DNA from 4 places in the Cytobacillus solani genome. Region 2 is predicted to be linked to each of the others. Evidence: a T-box and tRNA genes for the amino acid it is inferred to sense, from the RefSeq annotation. Region 2 holds a T-box; the other regions hold tRNA genes.
The links. The T-box of region 2 lies ahead of tyrS (tyrosine--tRNA ligase). A T-box ahead of a tRNA ligase gene usually reads a tRNA of that ligase, here a tRNA-Tyr.

Region 1 (7,350 bases), 820 kb from region 2:
AGGAAGATAAACCTCAGCTCGTCGCAAGGCAGCATGATGAATAGCTACGTAGCTTAATCACGTTGTGATTGAAATCAGTAGCCTTGTTCTTTGAAAACTAGATAATGCAATAAAGAAGATAACCGAGTAATCGCCATCTTAGTTTTTTCTCTTATATTGAGTTTTTAAAACCAAGTAAGAGTGTAAACCATGAGGGCAATGAGCAACAAGCAGATCAAGGAAGCGACCGAGCGAGCACCGGAACGTACTCAGTACGTGAGGAGCACAGCGAGAGAGCTGACGCCGAGATGCGCAGTTGATCATTGACCGAAGTAGGTTAAGTTAGAAAGGGCGCACGGTGAATGCCTAGGCACTAGGAGCCGATGAAGGACGGGACTAACACCGATATGCTTCGGGGAGCTGTAAGTAAGCTTTGATCCGGAGATTTCCGAATGGGGGAACCCTCTATCCGTAATGGGATAGAATCTTTACCTGAATACATAGGGTATTGAAGGCAGACCCGGGGAACTGAAACATCTAAGTACCCGGAGGAAGAGAAAGCAAACGCGATTCCCTGAGTAGCGGCGAGCGAAACGGGATTAGCCCAAACCAAGAGGCTTGCCTCTTGGGGTTGTAGGACACTCTACACGGAGTTACAAAGGAACGAGGTAAATGAACAGGTCTGGAAAGGCCGGCCAGAGAAGGTAAAAGCCCTGTAGTTGAAACTTCGTTCCCTCCAGAGTGGATCCTGAGTACGGCGGGACACGAGAAATCCCGTCGGAAGCAGGGAGGACCATCTCCCAAGGCTAAATACTCCCTAGTGACCGATAGTGAACCAGTACCGTGAGGGAAAGGTGAAAAGCACCCCGGAAGGGGAGTGAAAGAGATCCTGAAACCGTGTGCCTACAAGTAGTTAGAGCCCGTTAATGGGTGATAGCGTGCCTTTTGTAGAATGAACCGGCGAGTTACGATTACATGCGAGGTTAAGTTGAATAGACGGAGCCGCAGCGAAAGCGAGTCTGAATAGGGCGAATGAGTATGTGGTCGTAGACCCGAAACCAGGTGATCTACCCATGTCCAGGTTGAAGTTCAGGTAACACTGAATGGAGGACCGAACCCACGCACGTTGAAAAGTGCGGGGATGAGGTGTGGGTAGCGGAGAAATTCCAATCGAACTTGGAGATAGCTGGTTCTCTCCGAAATAGCTTTAGGGCTAGCCTCATGTAGAAAGAGTCTTGGAGGTAGAGCACTGTTTGGACTAGGGGCCCCCATCGGGTTACCGAATTCAGACAAACTCCGAATGCCAAAGACTTATCCATGGGAGTCAGACTGCGAGTGATAAGATCCGTAGTCAAGAGGGAAACAGCCCAGACCACCAGCTAAGGTCCCAAAGTATACGTTAAGTGGAAAAGGATGTGGAGTTGCTTAGACAACCAGGATGTTGGCTTAGAAGCAGCCACCATTTAAAGAGTGCGTAATAGCTCACTGGTCGAGTGACTCTGCGCCGAAAATGTACCGGGGCTAAACGTATCACCGAAGCTGTGGATGGACATCTACGATGTCCGTGGTAGGAGAGCGTTCTAAGGGCGTTGAAGCTAGACCGCAAGGACTGGTGGAGCGCTTAGAAGTGAGAATGCCGGTATGAGTAGCGAAAGATGGGTGAGAATCCCATCCACCGAATGCCTAAGGTTTCCTGAGGAAGGCTCGTCCGCTCAGGGTTAGTCGGGACCTAAGCCGAGGCTGAAAAGCGTAGGCGATGGACAACAGGTTGATATTCCTGTACCACCAAACTCCGTTTGAGCAATGGGGGGACGCAGGAGGATAGGGTAAGCGCACTGCTGGATATGTGCGTCTAAGCAGTTAGGCTGCAAGCGAGGAAAATCCCGTTTGCGTGAAGGCTGAGCTGTGACAGCGAGGGAAATATAGTACCGAAGTTCCTGATTCCACACTGCCAAGAAAAGCCTCTAGTGAGGATAAGGTGCCCGTACCGCAAACCGACACAGGTAGGCGAGGAGAGAATCCTAAGGTGAGCGAGAGAACTCTCGTTAAGGAACTCGGCAAAATGACCCCGTAACTTCGGGAGAAGGGGTGCTTTTTAGGGTGAATAGCCCTGAAAAGCCGCAGTGAATAGGCCCAGGCGACTGTTTAGCAAAAACACAGGTCTCTGCGAAGCCGCAAGGCGAAGTATAGGGGCTGACGCCTGCCCGGTGCTGGAAGGTTAAGAGGAGGGGTTAGCTTACGCGAAGCTCTGAATTGAAGCCCCAGTAAACGGCGGCCGTAACTATAACGGTCCTAAGGTAGCGAAATTCCTTGTCGGGTAAGTTCCGACCCGCACGAAAGGCGTAACGATCTGGGCACTGTCTCAACGAGAGACTCGGTGAAATTATAGTACCTGTGAAGATGCAGGTTACCCGCGACAGGACGGAAAGACCCCGTGGAGCTTTACTGTAGCCTGATATTGAATTTCGGTACAGCTTGTACAGGATAGGTAGGAGCCTTGGAAGCCGGAGCGCCAGCTTCGGTGGAGGCATCGGTGGGATACTACCCTGGCTGTATTGAAATTCTAACCCATGCCCCTGATCGGGGCAGGAGACAGTGTCAGGTGGGCAGTTTGACTGGGGCGGTCGCCTCCTAAAAAGTAACGGAGGCGCCCAAAGGTTCCCTCAGAATGGTTGGAAATCATTCGAAGAGTGTAAAGGCATAAGGGAGCTTGACTGCGAGACCTACAAGTCGAGCAGGGACGAAAGTCGGGCTTAGTGATCCGGTGGTTCCGCATGGAAGGGCCATCGCTCAACGGATAAAAGCTACCCCGGGGATAACAGGCTTATCTCCCCCAAGAGTCCACATCGACGGGGAGGTTTGGCACCTCGATGTCGGCTCATCGCATCCTGGGGCTGTAGTCGGTCCCAAGGGTTGGGCTGTTCGCCCATTAAAGCGGTACGCGAGCTGGGTTCAGAACGTCGTGAGACAGTTCGGTCCCTATCCGTCGTGGGCGCAGGAAATTTGAGAGGAGCTGTCCTTAGTACGAGAGGACCGGGATGGACGCACCGCTGGTGTACCAGTTGTTCTGCCAAGAGCATCGCTGGGTAGCTATGTGCGGAAGGGATAAGTGCTGAAAGCATCTAAGCATGAAGCCCCCCTCGAGATGAGATTTCCCATAGCGTCAAGCTAGTAAGACCCCTGAAAGATGATCAGGTTGATAGGTTTGAGGTGGAAGCGTGGTGACACGTGGAGCTGACAAATACTAATCGGTCGAGGACTTAACCATAAATGATTACTCTACTTCTTCTTTAACATTATCTAGTTTTGAGAGAATAAATTTCAATTTTTCTCTTGAAAAAATTAAAAAAGACGTTATAATAAAACTTGTCTTCAAAAAAGTTTGGTGGCGATAGCGAGAAGGTCACACCCGTTCCCATCCCGAACACGGCAGTTAAGCTTCTCAGCGCCAATGGTAGTTAGGGGCTGTCCCCTTGTGAGAGTAGGACGCCGCCAAGCTGGTATTATTCCGCAGTAGCTCAGTGGTAGAGCTATCGGCTGTTAACCGATCGGTCGTAGGTTCGAGTCCTACCTGCGGAGCCATAAGGAGAGCTGTCCGAGTGGCCGAAGGAGCACGATTGGAAATCGTGTAGGCGGTTTATAGCTGTCTCAAGGGTTCAAATCCCTTGCTCTCCGCCATTTACATATGGCCCCTTGGTCAAGCGGTTAAGACACCGCCCTTTCACGGCGGTAACACGGGTTCGAATCCCGTAGGGGTCACCATTATTAGGAGGATTAGCTCAGCTGGGAGAGCATCTGCCTTACAAGCAGAGGGTCGGCGGTTCGATCCCGTCATCCTCCACCATATTTACTTGATAGGTACATATGGAAATAAGATTATCGCGGGGTGGAGCAGTCCGGTAGCTCGTCGGGCTCATAACCCGAAGGTCGCAGGTTCAAATCCTGTCCCCGCAATCTGGTCCGGTAGTTCAGTTGGTTAGAATGCCTGCCTGTCACGCAGGAGGTCGCGGGTTCGAGTCCCGTCCGGACCGCCATTTTTATATAGTGGCTCAGTAGCTCAGTCGGTAGAGCAAAGGACTGAAAATCCTTGTGTCGGCGGTTCGATTCCGTCCTGAGCCACCATTTATATTGTGCCGGCCTAGCTCAATTGGTAGAGCAACTGACTTGTAATCAGTAGGTTGGGGGTTCAAGTCCTCTGGCCGGCATGTCTCACACTTTTTCGGAGGGGTAGCGAAGTGGCTAAACGCGGCGGACTGTAAATCCGCTCCTTAGGGTTCGGCGGTTCGAATCCGTCCCCCTCCACCATTTATTTATAGGGGTATAGTTTAAAGGTAGAACTAAGGTCTCCAAAACCTTCAGTGTGGGTTCGATTCCTACTACCCCTGCCATTATTTATGGCGGTTGTGGCGAAGTGGTTAACGCATCGGATTGTGGTTCCGACATTCGTGGGTTCGATTCCCATCAGCCGCCCCATAATTTTATGAATGAATAAATTTGATTATGGCGATTGTGGCGAAGTGGTTAACGCATCGGATTGTGGTTCCGACACTCGTGGGTTCGATTCCCATCAGTCGCCCCATATTACGATTCACATAATCTACATTTGTTACATATAATATGAATAACTATTGGGCTATAGCCAAGCGGTAAGGCATCGCACTTTGACTGCGACATGCGTTGGTTCGAATCCAGCTAGCCCAGCCATTTTGCGGAAGTAGTTCAGTGGTAGAACACCACCTTGCCAAGGTGGGGGTCGCGGGTTCGAATCCCGTCTTCCGCTCCAATTTATTTTATGGCGGCATAGCCAAGTGGTAAGGCATGGGTCTGCAAAACCCTGATCACCGGTTCAAATCCGGTTGCCGCCTCCATAATTTACTAATCATTAGCTTATGAAATAGATACGCCGGGGTGGCGGAACTGGCAGACGCACAGGACTTAAAATCCTGCGGTAGGTGACTACCGTACCGGTTCGATTCCGGTCCTCGGCACTTTCCAAGAAATAATTTAATATGCCGGTGTGGCGGAATTGGCAGACGCGCACGACTCAAAATCGTGTTCCTTCTGGAGTGTCGGTTCGACCCCGACCACCGGTATCAACATTTAGTAACAATCAGTAATTTTAACGTGAATAATATCGTCATATCAACCGTTTCTCACAATGTGGGGAACGGTTTTTTGTGTTTATTTACTAGTGAATTTTGCTAAATCCACTGTTATTAATAGTCGTATTATGAGCAAAAATCAGCGTCTTTTTTTAATATTAAGACCCATAAATTTGCACTTGCTTATAAAAAGTAATGATATACTGAAAATGTCCGGAAAATAAATGTAGGATAGTATTTTTCTAGGAGATTTGCTATGAAATTAGATTGTTTGATTGTTGATGATGAGATTGCTTTAGCTGAAACAACTTGTGAATATTTTAATATGTTTGAGGTTAAAACAGCGTTTGTGACAAGTGCTGAGGAGTGCGAACGTTTTTTGGAGGAAAATGAGCCATCATTGATTCTCCTTGATATAAATCTTGGAAGTTCTTCTGGATTTGATTTATGTAAAGAATTACGTAAATCAACGCAGATTCCTATTCTATTTATCAGTGCACGTTCTAGTGATGACGATGTGCTGATTGCTCTAAATATAGGTGGAGACGATTACATTCAAAAGCCATATACATTAAGTATTTTACTGGCTAAAGTGAAAGCTGTATTAAAAAGATATAGTGGCAGCATGAACAATTCGCAAGAAGTTTTAGCGTTTGGACAAATCCAAATGGATACGAAGCTTCATCGTGTCCGAGTAAATGGTGAGGATATTCAATTAAAAGCGATGGAATATAAACTTTTGTCTTATTTGGTGAATAATAAAAATCGAATTATTACAAAAGAAGAATTGTTTCAACATGTATGGGGAGATTCCTTTGTAGGTGATGGGACCCTTAATGTACATATTCGGCATTTACGAGAGAAAATTGAAGAGGATCCTAGGAATCCGCAATTTATTAAAACAGTTTGGGGAACAGGGTATGTTTTAGAGGATATCAGTCAATGAGAATAAAATTGGCCATTGTCATGATACTGGCAGTTTTTGGTGCAGGAATTAGCATCTCCGTAGTAATAATAAAGAATAAAAATATTTCAGAAGTGGATCTTGTAGCCATTAATGAAGTGGTTAAGATTGTTGAAAATAACTGGGGACATATTAACGAGGAAGCTTTTAACACCAGCAGCATAATACAACCATTCTCTATCGTAGATCATTTGGGAAATGTGATTTATCAAACACCAGGTAATCATTTTATCAATTTATACGAAGCAATAAAAAATAGAGATACAGTTATAGACGTGGAGCAAAACGATAAGATTGTAGGGAAAATTATTATCCGTAATGAAGAACAAGAATTATTGCAGCAAATGAAAAATGAACTGATCGTATCTATCAGCTTGATATTTAGTCTATTAATGATGATTGGTATTTTATATCTTCTCTATATACATAGAAAGTTATTGAAACCATTTCAACAGCTGCAAAATTTTGCTGCGAATGTAGCTCGAGGCAATCTAGATCTGCCTTTAAATATAACACGGAACAATTACTTTGGTGCCTTCACGGAAAGTTTTGATTTAATGCGTGAGGAACTTCATGCTGCACGCCAAAGAGAGTATGAATCCAACCGCAGCAAGAAAGAGCTTGTAGCGACATTAAGTCATGATATTAAGACTCCTGTTGCTTCGATAAAAGCGGTTAGTGAATTGATGCTTATGCAAGTAAAAGATGAAAAGGTTATTAAGCAAGTGAATACCATTTATTCGAAAGCAGAGCAAATTAATTTACTTGTTACGGATATGTTTCACGCCACTCTAGAAGAACTGCAGCAGTTAAAATTAACAATAACCGAAGAATCGAGTGAAGTACTTGCTGGGATCATTGAAAATGCCAATTATGACAATCAAATCATCTATGAACCAATCCCGCCATGTCTAATTTTAATGGATGTCGTCCGTATGCAGCAGGTCATAGACAATATTATAGGTAATTCATATAAGTATGCAGGAACAAGGGTTACAATTAAGTCTCAAATAAATCAGGGGTATCTCGAACTGCACATTCTAGACTTTGGACCAGGAATCAGTAAAGAAGAACTGCCACTCTTATTTAATAAATATTATCGTGGGAAAAATGTAGAAGGCAAGAATGGTTCAGGCCTTGGTCTTTATATATCAAAGTACTTCATGGAAAACATGCAAGGACAAATTAGCTGTCACAACCGAAATGATGGTTTTACAGTCGTCTTGAAAATCAAGCTTGTTTAAAATTTTAGAATTAGTTAAGAATTGGTTAAAGATTTACTATGAATTTATTTTGTATGCTAAG
Region 2 (7,350 bases):
TAATGGCTCAACCTAAAAGTTGGTCAGCCATCAAAGCTGGTATAAAGTATTTTAAAGACGAATCCATGCATTCACTTCTTGAGAAAATAGAATTAGAACTTAAACGACATCACTATCCCGAAACATTAGAAACCTTTTCCATTAAACGTGAAGATTTAGATCAAAACAAAGTACTTCTTGCATCCATCAAATCTCTGTATAGCTTATTTGAACATACATCCCCTCTTACTATTAAAAAAATTAATAACTGCATTGCTAAAAACTTACAAGAATATGTTGAAATAGAAGCCTAGTTTTTTAACAATGCAGCTTACTACAGCATCTTGTATTAAGATGCTGTTTTACCATTTGAATTAGATAGTTTCTCTATTAGTAACCTGCTATTTCATATGATTTTTTTGTATGAATTTCTATAAAGTATAACTTTTAATTACACTATGATTGGATTATCATTTTCACAAATTTCCGCTTACCAACCTGTATAATTAATCCATCAGTAATGGAAATTTGCTGTTGAACATCCCGTACCTTTTCACCATTAATCTTTATACCTCTATTTTCAATCATTCTACGGGCTTCACTTTTGGATTGGAACAACTTTACATTCACAAGTAAGTCGATTACAGAAATTTCTTCATTTCCTCTCCATTCAATCACTGGAATCTCGTCGGGAATACTACCTTGTTGGAAGACTTGAATAAAATGCTGTTCTGCTTGTTCTGCTGCATCTAACCCGTGATACATTCTTACAATCGTCTTTCCGAGTAGCATTTTTGCATCTCTTGGGTGCAGTATTCCTGATTTAATTTCTTCTTTGATTTTCTGAATTTGTACAGGCGTTAGATCTGTGACCAGCTCAAAATACTTATCCATTAACTCATCAGGTATAGACATCGCTTTTCCGTACATTTCTTGTGGACTTTCATCAATACCAATGTAGTTTTTCTTTGATTTAGACATCTTTTCTACACCATCAAGCCCCTCTATTAACGGCATTAATAATGCAACCTGCTTATCTTTTCCAAACTTTTCTTGAAAATGTCTTCCCATCAAAATGTTGAAATGCTGGTCTGTTCCACCAAGTTCAATATCACATTCTAATATGACTGAATCATATCCCTGCATTAAAGGATAGAAGAATTCATGTAGAGAAATTGGTTTCCCAAAAGCTATCCGTTCTTCAAAGTCATCTCTTTCCAGTAATCTAGCAACTGTTATTTTCCCTGCTAATTGAATGACTTCCTCAAAATTCAATTTAGACAACCACTGGGAGTTGAAATGCAGCTCTACTTTCGACATATCCATGATCTTTCCAAATTGTTCAAAGTACGTTTTTGCATTATGCTTAACGTCTTCATCTGTAAGTTGCTTTCTAGCTATTGATTTACCTGTTGGATCGCCAATCTTCCCAGTAAAGTCACCAATAATTAGTTGGATGGTATGCCCATTTTCTTGAAACTGCCTAAGTTTATTTAAAACGACCGTATGACCAAGATGTACATCTGGAGCAGATGGGTCTAATCCAAGTTTTACTTTTAAAGGACGATTCTCAATTATTGATTTGGCTATTTTAATTTCTAATTCTTCCGTTGGAATAATTTCTTGCACACCTTGGCTGTAAATTGCCATCTGTCGCTTTACTTCTGTTCGTTGTTTCTCAGTCAATCGTTCCATTAAATGACTCATCTTCATTCCTCCTAAAAAATAATATAAAAAAACCACATCCCCTAAAAAGGGACGTGGCTTAACTTTTACACGCGGTACCACCCTTATTGAAGGATATGATCCTTCCACTCAACGTTTAACGGTTTTTCCGTTCTTTGCTGCTTTTTTCGCAAAGAAAGCTCAAGGAATGTAATTCGCGTTATCTTTGTGTCAATTCACACCAGCCATTGACTCTCTGATTACAGGGAGATAACTGCTACTAGATTTCCTCTCATTGCTTTTCGCATATTCATTTATATCAAAAATTGTTCTCTCTAATAACTCTTCGAAGTAATTTTGAAATGCCTTTTTGTTCACTCACACTCAAACTCAAGACAATATCAACTTCATTTTCATGAAATTGAGGATATAATTCTTCCATTACCCGTTTCCCTTTTTCCGTTATGGTTACAAAGGTAATTCTTCGGTCCCTGTTATCAACTTTTCGAAAACATAATTCTTTTCGCTCTAGTGTATTAGTTATATTGCTTACTGTTGCTTTTGTGATACCAGCTGATAAAGCCAATTTTTTTGTTTCTAATGAATTCCATATCCACAAATCATAAAGAATGGAAAATGAGGTCCACGATAACCCATATGCGGATAACACTTCACGTTCCATCTTTGTTCTTAATCCTTGTGCAATTCGATAAATATTTGTTACCACAGCAATTGCATCTAAGTTTAACGATTCAATTGGGATTTTAGTTAAGAGATTGATTGTATCTACCTCTTCGGGAAGCAATTCTCCATTTTCATTAAATGAATGTATAATCACTCACCTCGTTAATTTTCAAAATCATTAGCTATGAAACGATAATACCAAAAGAATTTTATGAATGCAATAACATTTTATTAAATTTATAAATTCAATAGTTTCTCTGCCAGATATACTTTAGCCATATAATAAGCATTTACTGTAAAAAGTTATGTTTTTATTTGATTATTTCGTATTAGTACTCGCTCCAAATAACTAAGTTAGTGTTATGAATAATTTTAACAGTATTCAACTTTTTCCTTCTTTTTTATGGATATAATCTTTTGATTGTCATAGTTGAAGAACGAGGAGGATTTTGTCGTTTAATTTTTACCTAGTTATCACTTTTTTCAATTATAATTAAAAAAGCTTCTTTCATAAAAACGCTCTTGTCCAAATACACTTAATATTAAATCATTGAAAGGGTGATTATTTTGAGTGAATTCATCGTTTGTAAAGAATGTGGAGAACTAGCTAGTTTTGAGAAAATGACATATATAAACAACGAGCCAATTTGTCCCTCCTGTTGTGACAAGGAAGCTTATGTACTACAACCTTACGATAGCGAATAGAGGGGAAACCCTCTATTTATTTTGAAAATTTCATTTTATAAAAATTCTCACCTGTACAAAAGCAATTACTAGGAATATGTAAGTATGAGGAGAGATCATTTTGAAAAAGGTATTTGGTTTTATTCTATTAGTTTTAATATTTATTTTTCTGCTTACCGGTCAATTTGACCGGGCATTAACAGTTTGTTATGCAGCAATAGTTATAGCTAACACATATCAAGCAATCGAATTTTTTCAGAAAAAAAACGAAAACAGACCATTATCCACCTAATTATTGCATCTGGATTTTTTTCTTTTTTATTCATTCATTGCTCTAGTTTCACTTAGTCGGACAGAGACTTCCTGCCTGATTGGGATTAATTTTTCTACTCTACGTTTTAAATACTTGTATTGTTTTTGATTGGTATCCAAAAAAGCTTCTTCCCTATTAGATTTAATATCTTTGTAATTAATTTCCTCACTAAATTGGGATTTGGTAAAATCATAACACTTCCCATCGACCCTATTGTAGAAGTGCCATCCATCTGGCAACATGGTTTTCAATATTTCTCCGCCGAAAATATCGTTTACGACTAATGCTGTTACCCCGCATTGTCCTTTTGCTGGATTATCCTCAGACCACTTGGAACTTGATTGAATGGACCAAGATTGGAATAAGAATCTCATCAAGTTTTCTAACTCATCTTTTTTGGAAGACATAATTTATCCCCTCTCTCTTTCCCTGATTATATTATACAAATCAATATATGTTTTATAATAAATACGAAATAACAAAATTTCTTCAATAAACGATGAATGAATCCTTCTCATTTTATGTAAGATATACGTACATACTTTCATTAAGGGAGTCATCGCATGCTAAAACATTTATTAATTAACATCCTTGCTTCTAGTATAGTAATGAAACGAAACTTAGATTGGCATAGACAGATCTTATGGATTTCCATTCCTTTGTTTACCATATTCATGTTGATTCAAACGAAGTATATTATTTATCAAATCAAAAAAGGAAACGACTAAAGAAAAATCCCACCTTAAATTTCATTGCAATAATACCTCATAGTCCCTCTCATAATTGAGAGGGACTATTTTATTTGTAATACTCATTTGCCTTCTTTAACAAAGCCTTTGACGGAGTTTCATATTTGATATAGCCGTCAATTTTAGTAATCCAATGATTATCCCCGACATCGTATTGCCCAAAATAAAGATCATCATATCCATAAACTCTGTAAACCTCACCAGGCTGTAGAATCCTAACAAAAACAAGCTGATCATTCGCGTCGCGTTTCCATAAGTTTATTCGTTTTAAAATTCTAATACGGCCAATTTGTTCTTGCTTCAGCTCCATTCCTTCCCACATTGGCGGTTTTGGTGCTTTTTCCTGAAGATTGAATGCACGTACCAAACCATTCGCATGCCCAAGAGCGATCCTTTCAATATAGGGTTGTTGCTTTAATTTCGCTGCATCAGACGGATGATCAATAAATCCGTTTTCTGTTAAAATTGAAGGCATATTGCTTTCTCTTACCATATGAAAATTAGCTTTTTTCTTTCCTCGATCTTGAAAGTCAACCTCTTTTTTAATTTCTGCATGAATCATATTTTGATAGTTAACCGCTGCTGCACTAGCAGTTGGATAAATATAATCCTCAAATCCTGTACCACCGCCTGAATTAATGTGGACTGACAATAGATAATCAGCTCGCCATGAATTAGCAGCATCTGTTCGCTGAGTTAGTGAAAGTGTTTCATCCCCCTCGCGGCTAAGTTTTACTTGAACATTTTCATATTCACTAAGTATATCTCTTATATTTTTTGAGATTTGCAGTGTAAGGTTCTTTTCTTGAAGGCCATTTCCAACTGCTCCAGGGTCTATTCCACCATGTCCCGGATCAATAAAGAATTTCACCAACTGAAACCCTCCTTATCCAATATTAATACATAACTAATTTGCCGTATTATCGAAATTCTTTCCTATTTCATTATTTTGGTTTGCCTTTAATCAGTATATTTTTTATTCTCTAAAAAACATTCTCTTTAGTTTGGTTGTACTCTTTATTAACATATTCCTTTGACAGTCCTTACGTTCTTCAATATTATTTAATCCAATATTTTCTCCGCAGTTTTCTTACTTATTCTTGACTTTTTTCTACCCTATTTGTCAACAATGGGTTATAATAATAAGTTGATGTTTTTAATACTCTTAAAGGAGTTTCTATTATGAAGATTATTTGTTCCACACTAAATGCAAAATACATCCATACAAATATTGCCATACGTTATTTAAAGGCATTTGCTGAGCCTGAATTTAATATTGAAATTGCGGAATATACAATCAAAGATCCAATTATGAATATAGTGACCGATCTAATTAGTAAGAAACCTGCTATTATTGGCTTTAGCTGTTATATATGGAATATTGAAGAGACAATTAAAGTCGTAAAAATGATAAAAAAAATTGATCCGGCTATTCAAATTGTTGTAGGCGGCCCCGAGGTATCTTATGATGTACTTGAGTGGATGGAGAACGTAAAAGAATTTGACTTCATTGCCATTGGTGAGGGAGAAGAAACATTTAAACAATTGCTTACCGAGTTAAACGGGGACAAGCAAATGGAGAACGTCCACGGTATTGCCTTCCGAAAAGAAGGTCAAATAAAAATAAATCCGCAGAGAAATAAGCTTGATTTAAGAGAGCTCCCATCACCATTCAGATTTGAAGAGGATATTCCTCATTTGGGCAAAAGGGTTATTTATATTGAGACAAGCCGCGGCTGCCCATTTAGCTGCCAATTCTGCCTTTCATCTATTGAAGTTGGTGTACGTTACTTCGACAGGGAGAAGGTTAAGGATGATATTCGCTATTTAATGCAAAATGGAGCAAAAACGATCAAATTTGTTGATCGCACCTTTAATATTAGCAGGAGCTATGCAATGGAGATGTTCCGTTTTCTGATTGACGAGCATTTACCTGGTACCATATTTCAATTTGAAATCACAGCAGATATTATGCGGCCAGAGGTCATCGAATTTTTAAACCAAGAGGCTCCTCCAGGATTATTCCGCTTTGAAATCGGTGTGCAGTCAACAAATGATTACACAAATGAGCTTGTGATGAGAAAACAGAACTTTGAGAAGCTCTCACGCACGGTTACAATGGTTAAGGAAGGCGGGAAAATTGATCAGCATCTTGATTTAATAGCCGGTCTTCCAGAAGAGGATTATCATTCATTTAGAAAAACTTTCAATGATGTATTTGCAATGAGACCTGAAGAATTACAACTAGGATTTCTGAAGTTATTAAGAGGGACAGGTCTCAGGTTACGAGCCCAAGAGCACAAATATATTTATATGGATCATTCCCCATATGAAATGCTCGGAAACAATGTTCTTTCATTTGATGATATTATTCGAATTAAGCAGGTAGAAGATGTTCTTGAAAAATATTGGAATGACCACCGAATGGATTTTACTGTTGAATATCTTGTCACACATACCTTCCCCTCTCCATTCGATTTCTTTCAAGACTTCGGAAGCTTTTGGGAACAAAAGGGCTGGTCAAGAATCGGACATCAGCTGGAGGACATATTTAAACGTCTTTATGAGTTTCTTGAAACAAAGGATATTGAAGACCTTGATGTGATTGAAGGGTTAATGAAATATGATTACTTATCAAGGCAAAAGTATAAACCAAGAAAGCCTTGGTGGGGACCTAGTGCAAGCTACGATAAAGCAGAAAGATCTATCATCTATCAAAGCATTATTCAGACTCCAACTCAATTAGGTCAAAATTTTGTTGATTTGGGGCTTACTGAGAAAGATTTATTTAAACATACACTTATTGAAAGGCTTACTTTCGATTTAGATAAATATTTTTCAGAAGGCAAAATCGAAAAACGAGGAACGACTATTCTATCATACTTCGATTCAAACACAGAAAAGACGATCATTTATTCTACACCTGAAAAGGGATAATAATTAAAACCGGCTTCATTAGCCGGTTTTAATTATTTCTTTTTCTTTTTCTCTTCATTCATGAATGGGATTTCATACATCTTACTTGCATTCATATCTCCAAGCTCATTGCTAAACTCCACATTTTCAGTAGCGCTTCTTTTCTTTCGATTCTTTTTACTCACTACGATCTTCCCTTTCTTCCTTGCTTTGAATTTCGATTGGCTCCTTTCATTGGGTTTTCTCCCTGACTAAATTCAGCTGAAAACTCTGTCTCTGCTACGTTCTTCTTTGGTGTTTTGCTATATTTTTCAACAGCATCGAATTGTGCTTTTCTTTTCGCCAAGATTTACGCCTCCT
Region 3 (7,350 bases), 1.5 Mb from region 2:
TCTTTATGTAGAGTTAGTGTCATCAATATCGTATATTGCGGGACAGATAGCCCATTCTCAACGGCAATTTTTTGAACGAAGCGCACAATATTTTTCTGCACACTCCAAAATGAACGCAATAATTGTGTTGAGCGTACTAACTTTTGATTTTCATGTTCCATTAAACATACCCCTTTCATCACTACTTGATAGTTCAATAATGGACAGTTCAATATAGGAGTATTTAAATTTACACCTTTTTATTTTTGCAGTCAAGCGATAGCAAATTCCAAAGATAAACTTTCGGTGTCCAAAAACATAAAAAGACCAGCTAACTGTTTATTAGCTGGTCTTTTATTAGACTGATTTTTAGAAATCCTTAGATTTAGATTTTGAAGGCAATATATATCCTTCTCCTTTTTCATATAACTTCAATAATTTTTGAATGAAGCTTATCCTAGGGACAACATAGTAAACAACAACTGCTGAAACAATACTTATTAATGCTCCTGCAGCGACATCAGCAGGATAATGCACGCCTACCCACATTCTTGATATTCCTACTAAGATAGCGGCTATCATCCATAAAAAGCCGTACCCTTTTTTAAAAAGCCAAAAGGTCATACAAAATGAAAAGAAAAGTATGGTATGGTCACTTGGAAATGAGTTCCCCACTGTCTTTTCTATTAATTTATTCACATTGGCCAGTTCAGCAAAAGGCTGATAGTTTGAATGGAATGTTCCTGCTAGTTTTCCTATGATTTCAGCGAAAATAAAAGTAATTCCTGCACTTATTACCATCATTCTATTCTTATACTCACGAGTAAACCAATAAACGATCGTTGCCAGTGCTAAAAGATATACTGTATATTCAGCAATGAAAATAAACGGAGGGTTTAAGAATGTGTATTCTTTCCCTAAGTCGTTAATCATTCTAAATATATTAATGTTCGTTTCTGTAAATGACATTAGCTGCTTTCCCCCCTAATTTCTTTCTTATACTACAATTATGTCCCATGCGCTGTAAATGGAAAATTTGTTTACCTTACATTTGCTTACATTTTTGTAAGGTAAGAGTTTAAACCAATAGGTTAATAACTATTGCATAGAATTAACAAAACAATTAAAAAATAGATAACTAACTATATCTCAATGACATGGTTAGTTATCCATTTTTTAAAATCGCCATTTCCTATAAGAATTAGGCTAGCTATCTATTCATAAATGATGGGCCTAAATGGACTCGAACCATCGACCTCACGCTTATCAGGCGTGCGCTCTAACCAGCTGAGCTATAGGCCCGCATTATGGGGCGGCTGATGGGAATCGAACCCACGAATGTCGGAACCACAATCCGATGCGTTAACCACTTCGCCACAACCGCCAAAATAAAATGGCAGGGGTAGTAGGAATCGAACCCACACTGAAGGTTTTGGAGACCTTAGTTCTACCTTTAAACTATACCCCTATAAATGGTGGAGGGGGGCAGATTCGAACTGCCGAACCCGAAGGAGCGGATTTACAGTCCGCCGCGTTTAGCCACTTCGCTACCCCTCCATAAGCTTTAAAACATGCCGGCCAGAGGACTTGAACCCCCAACCTACTGATTACAAGTCAGTTGCTCTACCAATTGAGCTAGGCCGGCATAGTAAATATTAGTATATTATTTAACTCCAATATATTTATAGCGTCGTCCTGATCTCAGAAAGCTTTTACAAGCAGCAGCTCGATCAGTACGCTAAAGTATTTCAAGAAGCATATTCGATCGTGCTCTACCAATTGAGCTAGGCCATCATCATATAAATGGTGGCTCAGGACGGAATCGAACCGCCGACACAAGGATTTTCAGTCCTTTGCTCTACCGACTGAGCTACTAAGCCATATATTGTTTTATTTCCTAAACATTGATTGCATTAAAAACTGTGCGGCAAAGCCCTTTGGTCTTTGTTGCAAATTGAAAGTTTTCTATTCATGGAAGCATTGCTTCGCAGGTAAACTTTCAATTCTCTACCAACTGAGCTACTGAGCCAAATACAAATAAAAAAATAGCGGTCCGGACGGGACTCGAACCCGCGACCTCCTGCGTGACAGGCAGGCATTCTAACCAACTGAACTACCGGACCAAATTATTATACCAAATGAAGTGGAGGAGGAAAGGGGATTCGAACCCCTGCGCGGTTTGACCCGCCTGTCGGTTTTCAAGACCGATCCCTTCAGCCGGACTTGGGTATTCCTCCATATTAAATAAGTAGCGGCAGAGGGGATCGAACCCCCGACCTCACGGGTATGAACCGTACGCTCTAGCCAGCTGAGCTACGCCGCCAAAATATTATTTTAAATCTATGGTGGAGCCTAGCGGGATCGAACCGCTGACCTCCTGCGTGCAAGGCAGGCGCTCTCCCAGCTGAGCTAAGGCCCCATAAATAATAAAAAATCGGGAAGACAGGATTCGAACCTGCGACCCCTTGGTCCCAAACCAAGTGCTCTACCAAGCTGAGCTACTTCCCGTTAAGAATATGGCGCGCCCGAAAAGAGTCGAACCCATAACCTTCTGATCCGTAGTCAGACGCTCTATCCAATTGAGCTACGGGCGCATTTATTCAAATAGTACTGAGAAGTGATCTAAACTCAATGGGAAATTGGAGCGGAAGACGGGATTCGAACCCGCGACCCCCACCTTGGCAAGGTGGTGTTCTACCACTGAACTACTTCCGCACATAAAAGACAAATAATGGTGACCCCTACGGGATTCGAACCCGTGTTACCGCCGTGAAAGGGCGGTGTCTTAACCGCTTGACCAAGGGGCCCATATTAAATTAGACGAAAAAAATAGCCCAACATTAGGGCCTAGCCTGGCGGCGTCCTACTCTCACAAGGGGACAGCCCCTAACTACCATTGGCGCTGAGAAGCTTAACTGCCGTGTTCGGGATGGGAACGGGTGTGACCTTCTCGCTATCGCCACCAGACTATTGTTAGTTAAAGGATTATTCCTTCAAAACTAGATAACAGACAGACATCATGTATTTCATTTTGGTTAAGTCCTCGACCGATTAGTATTTGTCAGCTCCACGTGTCACCACGCTTCCACCTCAAACCTATCAACCTGATCATCTTTCAGGGGTCTTACTAGCTTGACGCTATGGGAAATCTCATCTCGAGGGGGGCTTCATGCTTAGATGCTTTCAGCACTTATCCCTTCCGCACATAGCTACCCAGCGATGCTCTTGGCAGAACAACTGGTACACCAGCGGTGCGTCCATCCCGGTCCTCTCGTACTAAGGACAGCTCCTCTCAAATTTCCTGCGCCCACGACGGATAGGGACCGAACTGTCTCACGACGTTCTGAACCCAGCTCGCGTACCGCTTTAATGGGCGAACAGCCCAACCCTTGGGACCGACTACAGCCCCAGGATGCGATGAGCCGACATCGAGGTGCCAAACCTCCCCGTCGATGTGGACTCTTGGGGGAGATAAGCCTGTTATCCCCGGGGTAGCTTTTATCCGTTGAGCGATGGCCCTTCCATGCGGAACCACCGGATCACTAAGCCCGACTTTCGTCCCTGCTCGACTTGTAGGTCTCGCAGTCAAGCTCCCTTATGCCTTTACACTCTTCGAATGATTTCCAACCATTCTGAGGGAACCTTTGGGCGCCTCCGTTACTTTTTAGGAGGCGACCGCCCCAGTCAAACTGCCCACCTGACACTGTCTCCTGCCCCGATCAGGGGCATGGGTTAGAATTTCAATACAGCCAGGGTAGTATCCCACCGATGCCTCCACCGAAGCTGGCGCTCCGGCTTCCAAGGCTCCTACCTATCCTGTACAAGCTGTACCGAAATTCAATATCAGGCTACAGTAAAGCTCCACGGGGTCTTTCCGTCCTGTCGCGGGTAACCTGCATCTTCACAGGTACTATAATTTCACCGAGTCTCTCGTTGAGACAGTGCCCAGATCGTTACGCCTTTCGTGCGGGTCGGAACTTACCCGACAAGGAATTTCGCTACCTTAGGACCGTTATAGTTACGGCCGCCGTTTACTGGGGCTTCAATTCAGAGCTTCGCGTGAGCTAACCCCTCCTCTTAACCTTCCAGCACCGGGCAGGCGTCAGCCCCTATACTTCGCCTTGCGGCTTCGCAGAGACCTGTGTTTTTGCTAAACAGTCGCCTGGGCCTATTCACTGCGGCTTTTCAGGGCTATTCACCCTAAAAAGCACCCCTTCTCCCGAAGTTACGGGGTCATTTTGCCGAGTTCCTTAACGAGAGTTCTCTCGCTCACCTTAGGATTCTCTCCTCGCCTACCTGTGTCGGTTTGCGGTACGGGCACCTTATCCTCACTAGAGGCTTTTCTTGGCAGTGTGGAATCAGGAACTTCGGTACTATATTTCCCTCGCTGTCACAGCTCAGCCTTCACGCAAACGGGATTTTCCTCGCTTGCAGCCTAACTGCTTAGACGCACATATCCAGCAGTGCGCTTACCCTATCCTCCTGCGTCCCCCCATTGCTCAAACGGAGTTTGGTGGTACAGGAATATCAACCTGTTGTCCATCGCCTACGCTTTTCAGCCTCGGCTTAGGTCCCGACTAACCCTGAGCGGACGAGCCTTCCTCAGGAAACCTTAGGCATTCGGTGGATGGGATTCTCACCCATCTTTCGCTACTCATACCGGCATTCTCACTTCTAAGCGCTCCACCAGTCCTTGCGGTCTAGCTTCAACGCCCTTAGAACGCTCTCCTACCACGGACATCGTAGATGTCCATCCACAGCTTCGGTGATACGTTTAGCCCCGGTACATTTTCGGCGCAGAGTCACTCGACCAGTGAGCTATTACGCACTCTTTAAATGGTGGCTGCTTCTAAGCCAACATCCTGGTTGTCTAAGCAACTCCACATCCTTTTCCACTTAACGTATACTTTGGGACCTTAGCTGGTGGTCTGGGCTGTTTCCCTCTTGACTACGGATCTTATCACTCGCAGTCTGACTCCCATGGATAAGTCTTTGGCATTCGGAGTTTGTCTGAATTCGGTAACCCGATGGGGGCCCCTAGTCCAAACAGTGCTCTACCTCCAAGACTCTTTCTACATGAGGCTAGCCCTAAAGCTATTTCGGAGAGAACCAGCTATCTCCAAGTTCGATTGGAATTTCTCCGCTACCCACACCTCATCCCCGCACTTTTCAACGTGCGTGGGTTCGGTCCTCCATTCAGTGTTACCTGAACTTCAACCTGGACATGGGTAGATCACCTGGTTTCGGGTCTACGACCACATACTCATTCGCCCTATTCAGACTCGCTTTCGCTGCGGCTCCGTCTATTCAACTTAACCTCGCATGTAATCGTAACTCGCCGGTTCATTCTACAAAAGGCACGCCATCACCCATAAACGGGCTCTGACTACTTGTAGGCACACGGTTTCAGGATCTCTTTCACTCCCCTTCCGGGGTGCTTTTCACCTTTCCCTCACGGTACTGGTTCACTATCGGTCACTAGGGAGTATTTAGCCTTGGGAGATGGTCCTCCCTGCTTCCGACGGGATTTCTCGTGTCCCGCCGTACTCAGGATCCACTCTGGAGGGAACGAAGTTTCAACTACAGGGCTTTTACCTTCTCTGGCCGGCCTTTCCAGACCTGTTCATTTACCTCGTTCCTTTGTAACTCCGTGTAGAGTGTCCTACAACCCCAAGAGGCAAGCCTCTTGGTTTGGGCTAATCCCGTTTCGCTCGCCGCTACTCAGGGAATCGCGTTTGCTTTCTCTTCCTCCGGGTACTTAGATGTTTCAGTTCCCCGGGTCTGCCTTCAATACCCTATGTATTCAGGTAAAGATTCTATCCCATTACGGATAGAGGGTTCCCCCATTCGGAAATCTCCGGATCAAAGCTTACTTACAGCTCCCCGAAGCATATCGGTGTTAGTCCCGTCCTTCATCGGCTCCTAGTGCCTAGGCATTCACCGTGCGCCCTTTCTAACTTAACCTAGTTCGGTCAACGATAAGCTTCACATCTCTTCGTCATCTTCGTTCGTCAGCATCCTCACGTACACACTACGTACGTTCCGGTGCTTCCTCGCTCGATTCCTCGACCTGTTCGCTTCTCATTTCCCTCACGGTTCACAATCTTATAAATAAGAAAGAAAACCTAAGTTTGTTTAAAAAAGAACTTACTTTTATGATGTCTTGTCAATTTGTTATCTAGTTTTCAAGGAACAAGTTTTGAGAGTTAGTTCTCTCAAAACTAAACAAAGCAAGAAACGTCTTTTAATGAAGATAGACTTCATTTCATCCTTAGAAAGGAGGTGATCCAGCCGCACCTTCCGATACGGCTACCTTGTTACGACTTCACCCCAATCATCTGTCCCACCTTAGGCGGCTGGCTCCTTGCGGTTACCCCACCGACTTCGGGTGTTACAAACTCTCGTGGTGTGACGGGCGGTGTGTACAAGGCCCGGGAACGTATTCACCGCGGCATGCTGATCCGCGATTACTAGCGATTCCGGCTTCATGCAGGCGAGTTGCAGCCTGCAATCCGAACTGAGAATGGTTTTATGGGATTGGCTAAACCTCGCGGTCTTGCAGCCCTTTGTACCATCCATTGTAGCACGTGTGTAGCCCAGGTCATAAGGGGCATGATGATTTGACGTCATCCCCACCTTCCTCCGGTTTGTCACCGGCAGTCACCTTAGAGTGCCCAACTGAATGCTGGCAACTAAGATCAAGGGTTGCGCTCGTTGCGGGACTTAACCCAACATCTCACGACACGAGCTGACGACAACCATGCACCACCTGTCACTCTGTCCCCCGAAGGGGAACGTCCTATCTCTAGGATTGTCAGAGGATGTCAAGACCTGGTAAGGTTCTTCGCGTTGCTTCGAATTAAACCACATGCTCCACCGCTTGTGCGGGCCCCCGTCAATTCCTTTGAGTTTCAGCCTTGCGGCCGTACTCCCCAGGCGGAGTGCTTAATGCGTTTGCTGCAGCACTAAAGGGCGGAAACCCTCTAACACTTAGCACTCATCGTTTACGGCGTGGACTACCAGGGTATCTAATCCTGTTCGCTCCCCACGCTTTCGCGCCTCAGTGTCAGTTACAGACCAGAAAGTCGCCTTCGCCACTGGTGTTCCTCCAAATCTCTACGCATTTCACCGCTACACTTGGAATTCCACTTTCCTCTTCTGCACTCAAGTCTCCCAGTTTCCAATGACCCTCCCCGGTTGAGCCGGGGGCTTTCACATCAGACTTAAGAAACCACCTGCGCGCGCTTTACGCCCAATAATTCCGGACAACGCTTGCCACCTACGTATTACCGCGGCTGCTGGCACGTAGTTAGCCGTGGCTTTCTGGTTAGGTACCGTCAAGGTACCGCCCTATTCGAACGGTACTTGTTC
Region 4 (7,350 bases), 1.6 Mb from region 2:
CCGGATTTGCGAGAGACAGTCCATGTCCTATATTTGGGATAATCATGCCTATACAATTTGGATTCCTCTGCACAATATCGATTGCTGACTTCTTCATTACGGCTTTCTCTTTTTCACCTACAGTAACCAATATCTGCGCCCTTGCTTCATGGAAATGATCGGGTATCTCAAATGACATATTTTCCTCTAGTATTCGAATCAAAGTATCAGATTTCATTTGACAGGTTTCTTTATAATAGATTTCAAAATTATCCTTCCCAATATAAAGTGTTCTTGCCTGAATTCTTGAAAATGACTGATTTTTGATAAGGGGAAATGTAAGTTTAATAGAGGGGCTGATCCACTTTTTCACCCAAAGCATAGGCCTTACTAGCGCACTATTGATCATTGCATAATCGATTAATTCTGGTTTCATGCTTAACATTTGAATGGTTACCTGAGCGCCTAATGAAAATCCAATTACAATCACTTGCTTTCCATCTGCTTTTTCTTGAACTAATTCAATTAGTTTTTCAGCAGAGTTTTTTATCGAAAAGTACGTTCCATCATCGCTCTTCCCTTGCTCAGGCAAATCTGGGACAATGCAATGATAATGCATGAAGAATTGAACCTGCTTATCCCACATCCAGCCGGTCACTCCTCCGCCATGCAAAAAAAGCATTAATGCGGCTTTTTTATCTCCGTATTCTTTATAATGCAATCGTTAGATCCTCCTTTAAGTACAGAATAAGTACGTTTGTACAATTCCAGGGTTTGGTACTTGTTTTTCTATTGCCTTTCCAGCCCATTTTTTTAGTTTTTCATCGTATACTCCTGCTTTTTTTAATAAAGGGGTTACTTACTATTTCTACTATATTTCAAATCATCCTTCTTTTTATGGCCTAGATATGTGAAAAGGGACATGGTGACTTTTCACCTTGTCCCTTTTCAACCCCTAATTTTCTGATGTGTATTTGATTTTAATCTTTTTATCCTGTTCAGGGGCTCGGATCGAATCAAAGCGCAAGTATAGTTTTTTAGGGTCTGCAAAGTAATGGCTTTCCAAATAGATAATTCGCTCATTCTCACTTATCCATGTATCCCGAACTGTATTCCTATTCCAGAATTCTCCTTTTTTATCCTCCAGCCTAAGCCGGAAAAGTCCTGACGAGGCGATTGAAGCCTGGAATAATATTAAAAGACTTTCTGGGAGTAATAAATATATTTCCTTATAAAAAGTAGTTGTGTGAAAAAAAAGAAACACGGAGGGATGTATATGGATAAGATTGTTTATACGATTCAGCCCCCTGATAATTTTTAGGGATTGTTGAAAATATATGAATCATTAGGTTGGAATTCTCTAAAATTAACTTTCAATGATTTAGAGAAAATGTGTAAACAAAGCTGGTTTGCAGTGTACGCTTTTGATGAAAAACAGTTAGTTAGGATAGGATAAGTTATTTCTGATGGTGTTATTACTGCCATTATATGTGGAGTTTGTGTAATGCCTGGTTATCAGTCCATGAGAATTATAAAACAGATTGTGACGGGGCCACATTGTAGTTTGGGTTATATAATTCTTCTTCTATTGCAGCATCGATCTCAAATCAATGAATAATTTCAGTGAATGTTGCTGTAAGAGTGAATCGGCCGCACATTGATTGCTAACACCTCAATGATCTATTTTGAAATATTGTACCAAATTAACAGGCAGCAAAAAAGGATAGCTAACCATACTAATGCACTATGGTCAGCTATCCTTTTACTTATTATTTGAATTACTTTTTTACGCGCCTTAGAGGATTCGAACCTCTGACCGTACGCTTAGAAGGCGTATGCTCTATCCAGCTGAGCTAAAGGCGCATGATATATGTATGGCGGAGAAGGAGGGATTTGAACCCTCGCGCCGGTTACCCGACCTACACCCTTAGCAGGGGCGCCTCTTCAGCCTCTTGAGTACTTCCCCAATTATAAAAATGGCTCCGCAGGTAGGACTCGAACCTACGACCGATCGGTTAACAGCCGATAGCTCTACCACTGAGCTACTGCGGAATAATAAATCATTTATGGTGGGCCTAAATGGACTCGAACCATCGACCTCACGCTTATCAGGCGTGCGCTCTAACCAGCTGAGCTATAGGCCCATTATATTATAAATAATGGAGCGGGTGAAGGGAATCGAACCCTCGACAACAGCTTGGAAGGCTGTGGTTTTACCACTAAACTACACCCGCATATTAAAATTGGAGGCAGCAACCGGATTTGAACCGGTGATAAAGGTTTTGCAGACCTCTGCCTTACCACTTGGCTATGCCGCCTTAAAAAATAATGGCTGGGCTAGCTGGATTCGAACCAACGCATGTCGCAGTCAAAGTGCGATGCCTTACCGCTTGGCTATAGCCCATTGAAATATCATCATCAATTACATCATTGAAAAATCTACATGATCTAACCAATTCTATATAAATTACTCAAATGGGGCGGCTGATGGGAATCGAACCCACGAATGTCGGAACCACAATCCGATGCGTTAACCACTTCGCCACAACCGCCATATTTAGAATGAAAATGGTGGAGGGGGGCAGATTCGAACTGCCGAACCCGAAGGAGCGGATTTACAGTCCGCCGCGTTTAGCCACTTCGCTACCCCTCCATATTGAATGAAGGTTAAAAAAGGATAAAAAAAATGGTGGCTCAGGACGGAATCGAACCGCCGACACAAGGATTTTCAGTCCTTTGCTCTACCGACTGAGCTACTGAGCCACACAATAAACTATATATTAACAGTAGGTCCCTACTGGAAAAAATATGGCGGTCCGGACGGGACTCGAACCCGCGACCTCCTGCGTGACAGGCAGGCATTCTAACCAACTGAACTACCGGACCATATTGCGGGGACAGGATTTGAACCTGCGACCTTCGGGTTATGAGCCCGACGAGCTACCGAACTGCTCCACCCCGCGATAGTAATACTATAAATTTTTAATTATGCTATTATCTTACAGTTAAAATAACCGCCCCGATTTCGGGAAGATTATTCAAGCAGCAGCTCAATCGGTGCGCTGAAGTAATTCCTTCGAAGCGTTTTCGATCGTGCTCCACCCCGCGATAGTAATATTAAATTAAATGGAGGAGGAAAGGGGATTCGAACCCCTGCGCGGTTTGACCCGCCTGTCGGTTTTCAAGACCGATCCCTTCAGCCGGACTTGGGTATTCCTCCGAAAAAATAAACAAAGCAGCTAAAATAGAACTGCCTATTTGAAGTAAGTTTATGGTGGAGCCTAGCGGGATCGAACCGCTGACCTCCTGCGTGCAAGGCAGGCGCTCTCCCAGCTGAGCTAAGGCCCCATAAAATATGAATGGTCGGGAAGACAGGATTCGAACCTGCGACCCCTTGGTCCCAAACCAAGTGCTCTACCAAGCTGAGCTACTTCCCGTTTTTATGGCGCGCCCGAAAGGAGTCGAACCCATAACCTTCTGATCCGTAGTCAGACGCTCTATCCAATTGAGCTACGGGCGCTATTTTTTAAAGTGGTGCCGAGGACCGGAATCGAACCGGTACGGTAGTCACCTACCGCAGGATTTTAAGTCCTGTGCGTCTGCCAGTTCCGCCACCCCGGCAAATAATTGGAGCGGAAGACGGGATTCGAACCCGCGACCCCCACCTTGGCAAGGTGGTGTTCTACCACTGAACTACTTCCGCAAATAAAATGATGCGGGTGAAGGGAGTCGAACCCCCACGCCTTGCGGCGCTAGATCCTAAGTCTAGTGCGTCTGCCAGTTCCGCCACACCCGCATTATTTAAATGGTGAGCCATGAAGGACTCGAACCTTCGACCCTCTGATTAAAAGTCAGATGCTCTACCGACTGAGCTAATGGCTCCAAAACGAAATTTTATTTCCTAATCTTTGATATCAGTCCTAATTGTGTTCCAAATCCCTGCGTGATTTGTCACAGATTGCTACAACTTGCTATTCAAGGATGAATGCTTCGACCTGCAAGTCTCCGCAATCCTCTACCGACTGAGCTAATGGATCTTTTTAGGAAACATGCCGGCCAGAGGACTTGAACCCCCAACCTACTGATTACAAGTCAGTTGCTCTACCAATTGAGCTAGGCCGGCATAATAAAATTATGGTGGAGGATGACGGGATCGAACCGCCGACCCTCTGCTTGTAAGGCAGATGCTCTCCCAGCTGAGCTAATCCTCCAAAATGGTGACCCCTACGGGATTCGAACCCGTGTTACCGCCGTGAAAGGGCGGTGTCTTAACCGCTTGACCAAGGGGCCCATATTAAATTAGACGAAAAAAATAGCCCAACATTAGGGCCTAGCCTGGCGGCGTCCTACTCTCACAAGGGGACAGCCCCTAACTACCATTGGCGCTGAGAAGCTTAACTGCCGTGTTCGGGATGGGAACGGGTGTGACCTTCTCGCTATCGCCACCAGACTATTTTTAGTTAAAGGATTATTCCTTCAAAACTAGATAACAGACAGACATCATGTAATTCATTTTGGTTAAGTCCTCGACCGATTAGTATTTGTCAGCTCCACGTGTCACCACGCTTCCACCTCAAACCTATCAACCTGATCATCTTTCAGGGGTCTTACTAGCTTGACGCTATGGGAAATCTCATCTCGAGGGGGGCTTCATGCTTAGATGCTTTCAGCACTTATCCCTTCCGCACATAGCTACCCAGCGATGCTCTTGGCAGAACAACTGGTACACCAGCGGTGCGTCCATCCCGGTCCTCTCGTACTAAGGACAGCTCCTCTCAAATTTCCTGCGCCCACGACGGATAGGGACCGAACTGTCTCACGACGTTCTGAACCCAGCTCGCGTACCGCTTTAATGGGCGAACAGCCCAACCCTTGGGACCGACTACAGCCCCAGGATGCGATGAGCCGACATCGAGGTGCCAAACCTCCCCGTCGATGTGGACTCTTGGGGGAGATAAGCCTGTTATCCCCGGGGTAGCTTTTATCCGTTGAGCGATGGCCCTTCCATGCGGAACCACCGGATCACTAAGCCCGACTTTCGTCCCTGCTCGACTTGTAGGTCTCGCAGTCAAGCTCCCTTATGCCTTTACACTCTTCGAATGATTTCCAACCATTCTGAGGGAACCTTTGGGCGCCTCCGTTACTTTTTAGGAGGCGACCGCCCCAGTCAAACTGCCCACCTGACACTGTCTCCTGCCCCGATCAGGGGCATGGGTTAGAATTTCAATACAGCCAGGGTAGTATCCCACCGATGCCTCCACCGAAGCTGGCGCTCCGGCTTCCAAGGCTCCTACCTATCCTGTACAAGCTGTACCGAAATTCAATATCAGGCTACAGTAAAGCTCCACGGGGTCTTTCCGTCCTGTCGCGGGTAACCTGCATCTTCACAGGTACTATAATTTCACCGAGTCTCTCGTTGAGACAGTGCCCAGATCGTTACGCCTTTCGTGCGGGTCGGAACTTACCCGACAAGGAATTTCGCTACCTTAGGACCGTTATAGTTACGGCCGCCGTTTACTGGGGCTTCAATTCAGAGCTTCGCGTGAGCTAACCCCTCCTCTTAACCTTCCAGCACCGGGCAGGCGTCAGCCCCTATACTTCGCCTTGCGGCTTCGCAGAGACCTGTGTTTTTGCTAAACAGTCGCCTGGGCCTATTCACTGCGGCTTTTCAGGGCTATTCACCCTAAAAAGCACCCCTTCTCCCGAAGTTACGGGGTCATTTTGCCGAGTTCCTTAACGAGAGTTCTCTCGCTCACCTTAGGATTCTCTCCTCGCCTACCTGTGTCGGTTTGCGGTACGGGCACCTTATCCTCACTAGAGGCTTTTCTTGGCAGTGTGGAATCAGGAACTTCGGTACTATATTTCCCTCGCTGTCACAGCTCAGCCTTCACGCAAACGGGATTTTCCTCGCTTGCAGCCTAACTGCTTAGACGCACATATCCAGCAGTGCGCTTACCCTATCCTCCTGCGTCCCCCCATTGCTCAAACGGAGTTTGGTGGTACAGGAATATCAACCTGTTGTCCATCGCCTACGCTTTTCAGCCTCGGCTTAGGTCCCGACTAACCCTGAGCGGACGAGCCTTCCTCAGGAAACCTTAGGCATTCGGTGGATGGGATTCTCACCCATCTTTCGCTACTCATACCGGCATTCTCACTTCTAAGCGCTCCACCAGTCCTTGCGGTCTAGCTTCAACGCCCTTAGAACGCTCTCCTACCACGGACATCGTAGATGTCCATCCACAGCTTCGGTGATACGTTTAGCCCCGGTACATTTTCGGCGCAGAGTCACTCGACCAGTGAGCTATTACGCACTCTTTAAATGGTGGCTGCTTCTAAGCCAACATCCTGGTTGTCTAAGCAACTCCACATCCTTTTCCACTTAACGTATACTTTGGGACCTTAGCTGGTGGTCTGGGCTGTTTCCCTCTTGACTACGGATCTTATCACTCGCAGTCTGACTCCCATGGATAAGTCTTTGGCATTCGGAGTTTGTCTGAATTCGGTAACCCGATGGGGGCCCCTAGTCCAAACAGTGCTCTACCTCCAAGACTCTTTCTACATGAGGCTAGCCCTAAAGCTATTTCGGAGAGAACCAGCTATCTCCAAGTTCGATTGGAATTTCTCCGCTACCCACACCTCATCCCCGCACTTTTCAACGTGCGTGGGTTCGGTCCTCCATTCAGTGTTACCTGAACTTCAACCTGGACATGGGTAGATCACCTGGTTTCGGGTCTACGACCACATACTCATTCGCCCTATTCAGACTCGCTTTCGCTGCGGCTCCGTCTATTCAACTTAACCTTGCATGTAATCGTAACTCGCCGGTTCATTCTACAAAAGGCACGCTATCACCCATAAACGGGCTCTAACTACTTGTAGGCACACGGTTTCAGGATCTCTTTCACTCCCCTTCCGGGGTGCTTTTCACCTTTCCCTCACGGTACTGGTTCACTATCGGTCACTAGGGAGTATTTAGCCTTGGGAGATGGTCCTCCCTGCTTCCGACGGGATTTCTCGTGTCCCGCCGTACTCAGGATCCACTCTGGAGGGAACGAAGTTTCAACTACAGGGCTTTTACCTTCTCTGGCCGGCCTTTCCAGACCTGTTCATTTACCTCGCTCCTTTGTAACTCCGTGTAGAGTGTCCTACAACCCCAAGAGGCAAGCCTCTTGGTTTGGGCTAATCCCGTTTCGCTCGCCGCTACTCAGGGAATCGCGTTTGCTTTCTCTTCCTCCGGGTACTTAGATGTTTCAGTTCCCCGGGTCTGCCTTCAATACCCTATGTATTCAGGTAAAGATTCTATCCCATTACGGATAGAGGGTTCCCCCATTCGGAAATCTCCGGATCAAAGCTTACTTACAGCTCCCCGAA

Region 1: it has a tRNA-Tyr gene. The T-box ahead of tyrS (tyrosine--tRNA ligase) is inferred to sense a tRNA for this amino acid. The anticodon was not compared.
Region 3: it has a tRNA-Tyr gene. The T-box ahead of tyrS (tyrosine--tRNA ligase) is inferred to sense a tRNA for this amino acid. The anticodon was not compared.
Region 4: it has a tRNA-Tyr gene. The T-box ahead of tyrS (tyrosine--tRNA ligase) is inferred to sense a tRNA for this amino acid. The anticodon was not compared.

The regions. Positions count from the first base shown of each region.
Region 1 covers NZ_CP041305.1:795,941-803,290, reverse strand. The annotation lists rRNA gene FI644_RS04210 (23S ribosomal RNA) at 315-3,247, shown strand; rRNA gene rrf (5S ribosomal RNA) at 3,361-3,477, shown strand; tRNA gene FI644_RS04200 (tRNA-Asn) at 3,487-3,561, shown strand; tRNA gene FI644_RS04195 (tRNA-Ser) at 3,565-3,657, shown strand; tRNA gene FI644_RS04190 (tRNA-Glu) at 3,667-3,741, shown strand; tRNA gene FI644_RS04185 (tRNA-Val) at 3,748-3,823, shown strand; tRNA gene FI644_RS04180 (tRNA-Met) at 3,860-3,933, shown strand; tRNA gene FI644_RS04175 (tRNA-Asp) at 3,937-4,013, shown strand; tRNA gene FI644_RS04170 (tRNA-Phe) at 4,026-4,101, shown strand; tRNA gene FI644_RS04165 (tRNA-Thr) at 4,112-4,184, shown strand; tRNA gene FI644_RS04160 (tRNA-Tyr) at 4,201-4,284, shown strand; tRNA gene FI644_RS04155 (tRNA-Trp) at 4,294-4,367, shown strand; tRNA gene FI644_RS04150 (tRNA-His) at 4,377-4,452, shown strand; tRNA gene FI644_RS04145 (tRNA-His) at 4,483-4,558, shown strand; tRNA gene FI644_RS04140 (tRNA-Gln) at 4,609-4,683, shown strand; tRNA gene FI644_RS04135 (tRNA-Gly) at 4,688-4,762, shown strand; tRNA gene FI644_RS04130 (tRNA-Cys) at 4,774-4,847, shown strand; tRNA gene FI644_RS04125 (tRNA-Leu) at 4,882-4,967, shown strand; tRNA gene FI644_RS04120 (tRNA-Leu) at 4,991-5,072, shown strand; gene FI644_RS04115 (response regulator transcription factor) at 5,338-6,027, shown strand; gene FI644_RS04110 (HAMP domain-containing sensor histidine kinase) at 6,024-7,289, shown strand.
Region 2 covers NZ_CP041305.1:5,186,980-5,194,329, forward strand. The annotation lists gene FI644_RS26060 (hypothetical protein) at 1-293, shown strand, start outside; gene tyrS (tyrosine--tRNA ligase) at 436-1,686, opposite strand; T-box leader at 1,731-1,949, opposite strand; gene FI644_RS26070 (MarR family transcriptional regulator) at 1,964-2,476, opposite strand; gene FI644_RS26610 (hypothetical protein) at 3,134-3,304, shown strand; gene FI644_RS26075 (YunG family protein) at 3,331-3,732, opposite strand; gene FI644_RS26080 (N-acetylmuramoyl-L-alanine amidase) at 4,124-4,948, opposite strand; gene FI644_RS26085 (B12-binding domain-containing radical SAM protein) at 5,257-7,011, shown strand; gene ykzE (protein YkzE) at 7,044-7,175, opposite strand; gene ykzP (protein YkzP) at 7,175-7,336, opposite strand.
Region 3 covers NZ_CP041305.1:1,489,935-1,497,284, forward strand. The annotation lists gene FI644_RS07470 (MarR family winged helix-turn-helix transcriptional regulator) at 1-161, opposite strand, end outside; gene FI644_RS07475 (undecaprenyl-diphosphatase) at 349-948, opposite strand; tRNA gene FI644_RS07480 (tRNA-Ile) at 1,208-1,281, opposite strand; tRNA gene FI644_RS07485 (tRNA-His) at 1,288-1,363, opposite strand; tRNA gene FI644_RS07490 (tRNA-Trp) at 1,374-1,447, opposite strand; tRNA gene FI644_RS07495 (tRNA-Tyr) at 1,453-1,536, opposite strand; tRNA gene FI644_RS07500 (tRNA-Thr) at 1,552-1,624, opposite strand; tRNA gene FI644_RS07505 (tRNA-Phe) at 1,784-1,859, opposite strand; tRNA gene FI644_RS07510 (tRNA-Asp) at 2,029-2,102, opposite strand; tRNA gene FI644_RS07515 (tRNA-Ser) at 2,124-2,216, opposite strand; tRNA gene FI644_RS07520 (tRNA-Met) at 2,229-2,302, opposite strand; tRNA gene FI644_RS07525 (tRNA-Ala) at 2,323-2,398, opposite strand; tRNA gene FI644_RS07530 (tRNA-Pro) at 2,414-2,487, opposite strand; tRNA gene FI644_RS07535 (tRNA-Arg) at 2,497-2,573, opposite strand; tRNA gene FI644_RS07540 (tRNA-Gly) at 2,620-2,694, opposite strand; tRNA gene FI644_RS07545 (tRNA-Glu) at 2,712-2,786, opposite strand; rRNA gene rrf (5S ribosomal RNA) at 2,830-2,946, opposite strand; rRNA gene FI644_RS07555 (23S ribosomal RNA) at 3,011-5,943, opposite strand; rRNA gene FI644_RS07560 (16S ribosomal RNA) at 6,255-7,350, opposite strand, start outside.
Region 4 covers NZ_CP041305.1:1,558,257-1,565,606, forward strand. The annotation lists gene FI644_RS07895 (alpha/beta fold hydrolase) at 1-661, opposite strand, end outside; partial or broken gene FI644_RS26810 (GNAT family N-acetyltransferase) at 1,304-1,570, shown strand; tRNA gene FI644_RS07910 (tRNA-Arg) at 1,769-1,842, opposite strand; tRNA gene FI644_RS07915 (tRNA-Ser) at 1,855-1,945, opposite strand; tRNA gene FI644_RS07920 (tRNA-Asn) at 1,957-2,031, opposite strand; tRNA gene FI644_RS07925 (tRNA-Ile) at 2,047-2,123, opposite strand; tRNA gene FI644_RS07930 (tRNA-Gly) at 2,140-2,213, opposite strand; tRNA gene FI644_RS07935 (tRNA-Cys) at 2,224-2,297, opposite strand; tRNA gene FI644_RS07940 (tRNA-Gln) at 2,309-2,383, opposite strand; tRNA gene FI644_RS07945 (tRNA-His) at 2,456-2,531, opposite strand; tRNA gene FI644_RS07950 (tRNA-Tyr) at 2,549-2,632, opposite strand; tRNA gene FI644_RS07955 (tRNA-Phe) at 2,667-2,742, opposite strand; tRNA gene FI644_RS07960 (tRNA-Asp) at 2,789-2,865, opposite strand; tRNA gene FI644_RS07965 (tRNA-Met) at 2,869-2,942, opposite strand; tRNA gene FI644_RS07970 (tRNA-Ser) at 3,107-3,199, opposite strand; tRNA gene FI644_RS07975 (tRNA-Ala) at 3,252-3,327, opposite strand; tRNA gene FI644_RS07980 (tRNA-Pro) at 3,340-3,416, opposite strand; tRNA gene FI644_RS07985 (tRNA-Arg) at 3,423-3,499, opposite strand; tRNA gene FI644_RS07990 (tRNA-Leu) at 3,512-3,600, opposite strand; tRNA gene FI644_RS07995 (tRNA-Gly) at 3,608-3,682, opposite strand; tRNA gene FI644_RS08000 (tRNA-Leu) at 3,694-3,775, opposite strand; tRNA gene FI644_RS08005 (tRNA-Lys) at 3,786-3,861, opposite strand; tRNA gene FI644_RS08010 (tRNA-Thr) at 4,030-4,102, opposite strand; tRNA gene FI644_RS08015 (tRNA-Val) at 4,115-4,190, opposite strand; tRNA gene FI644_RS08020 (tRNA-Glu) at 4,195-4,269, opposite strand; rRNA gene rrf (5S ribosomal RNA) at 4,313-4,429, opposite strand; rRNA gene FI644_RS08030 (23S ribosomal RNA) at 4,494-7,350, opposite strand, start outside.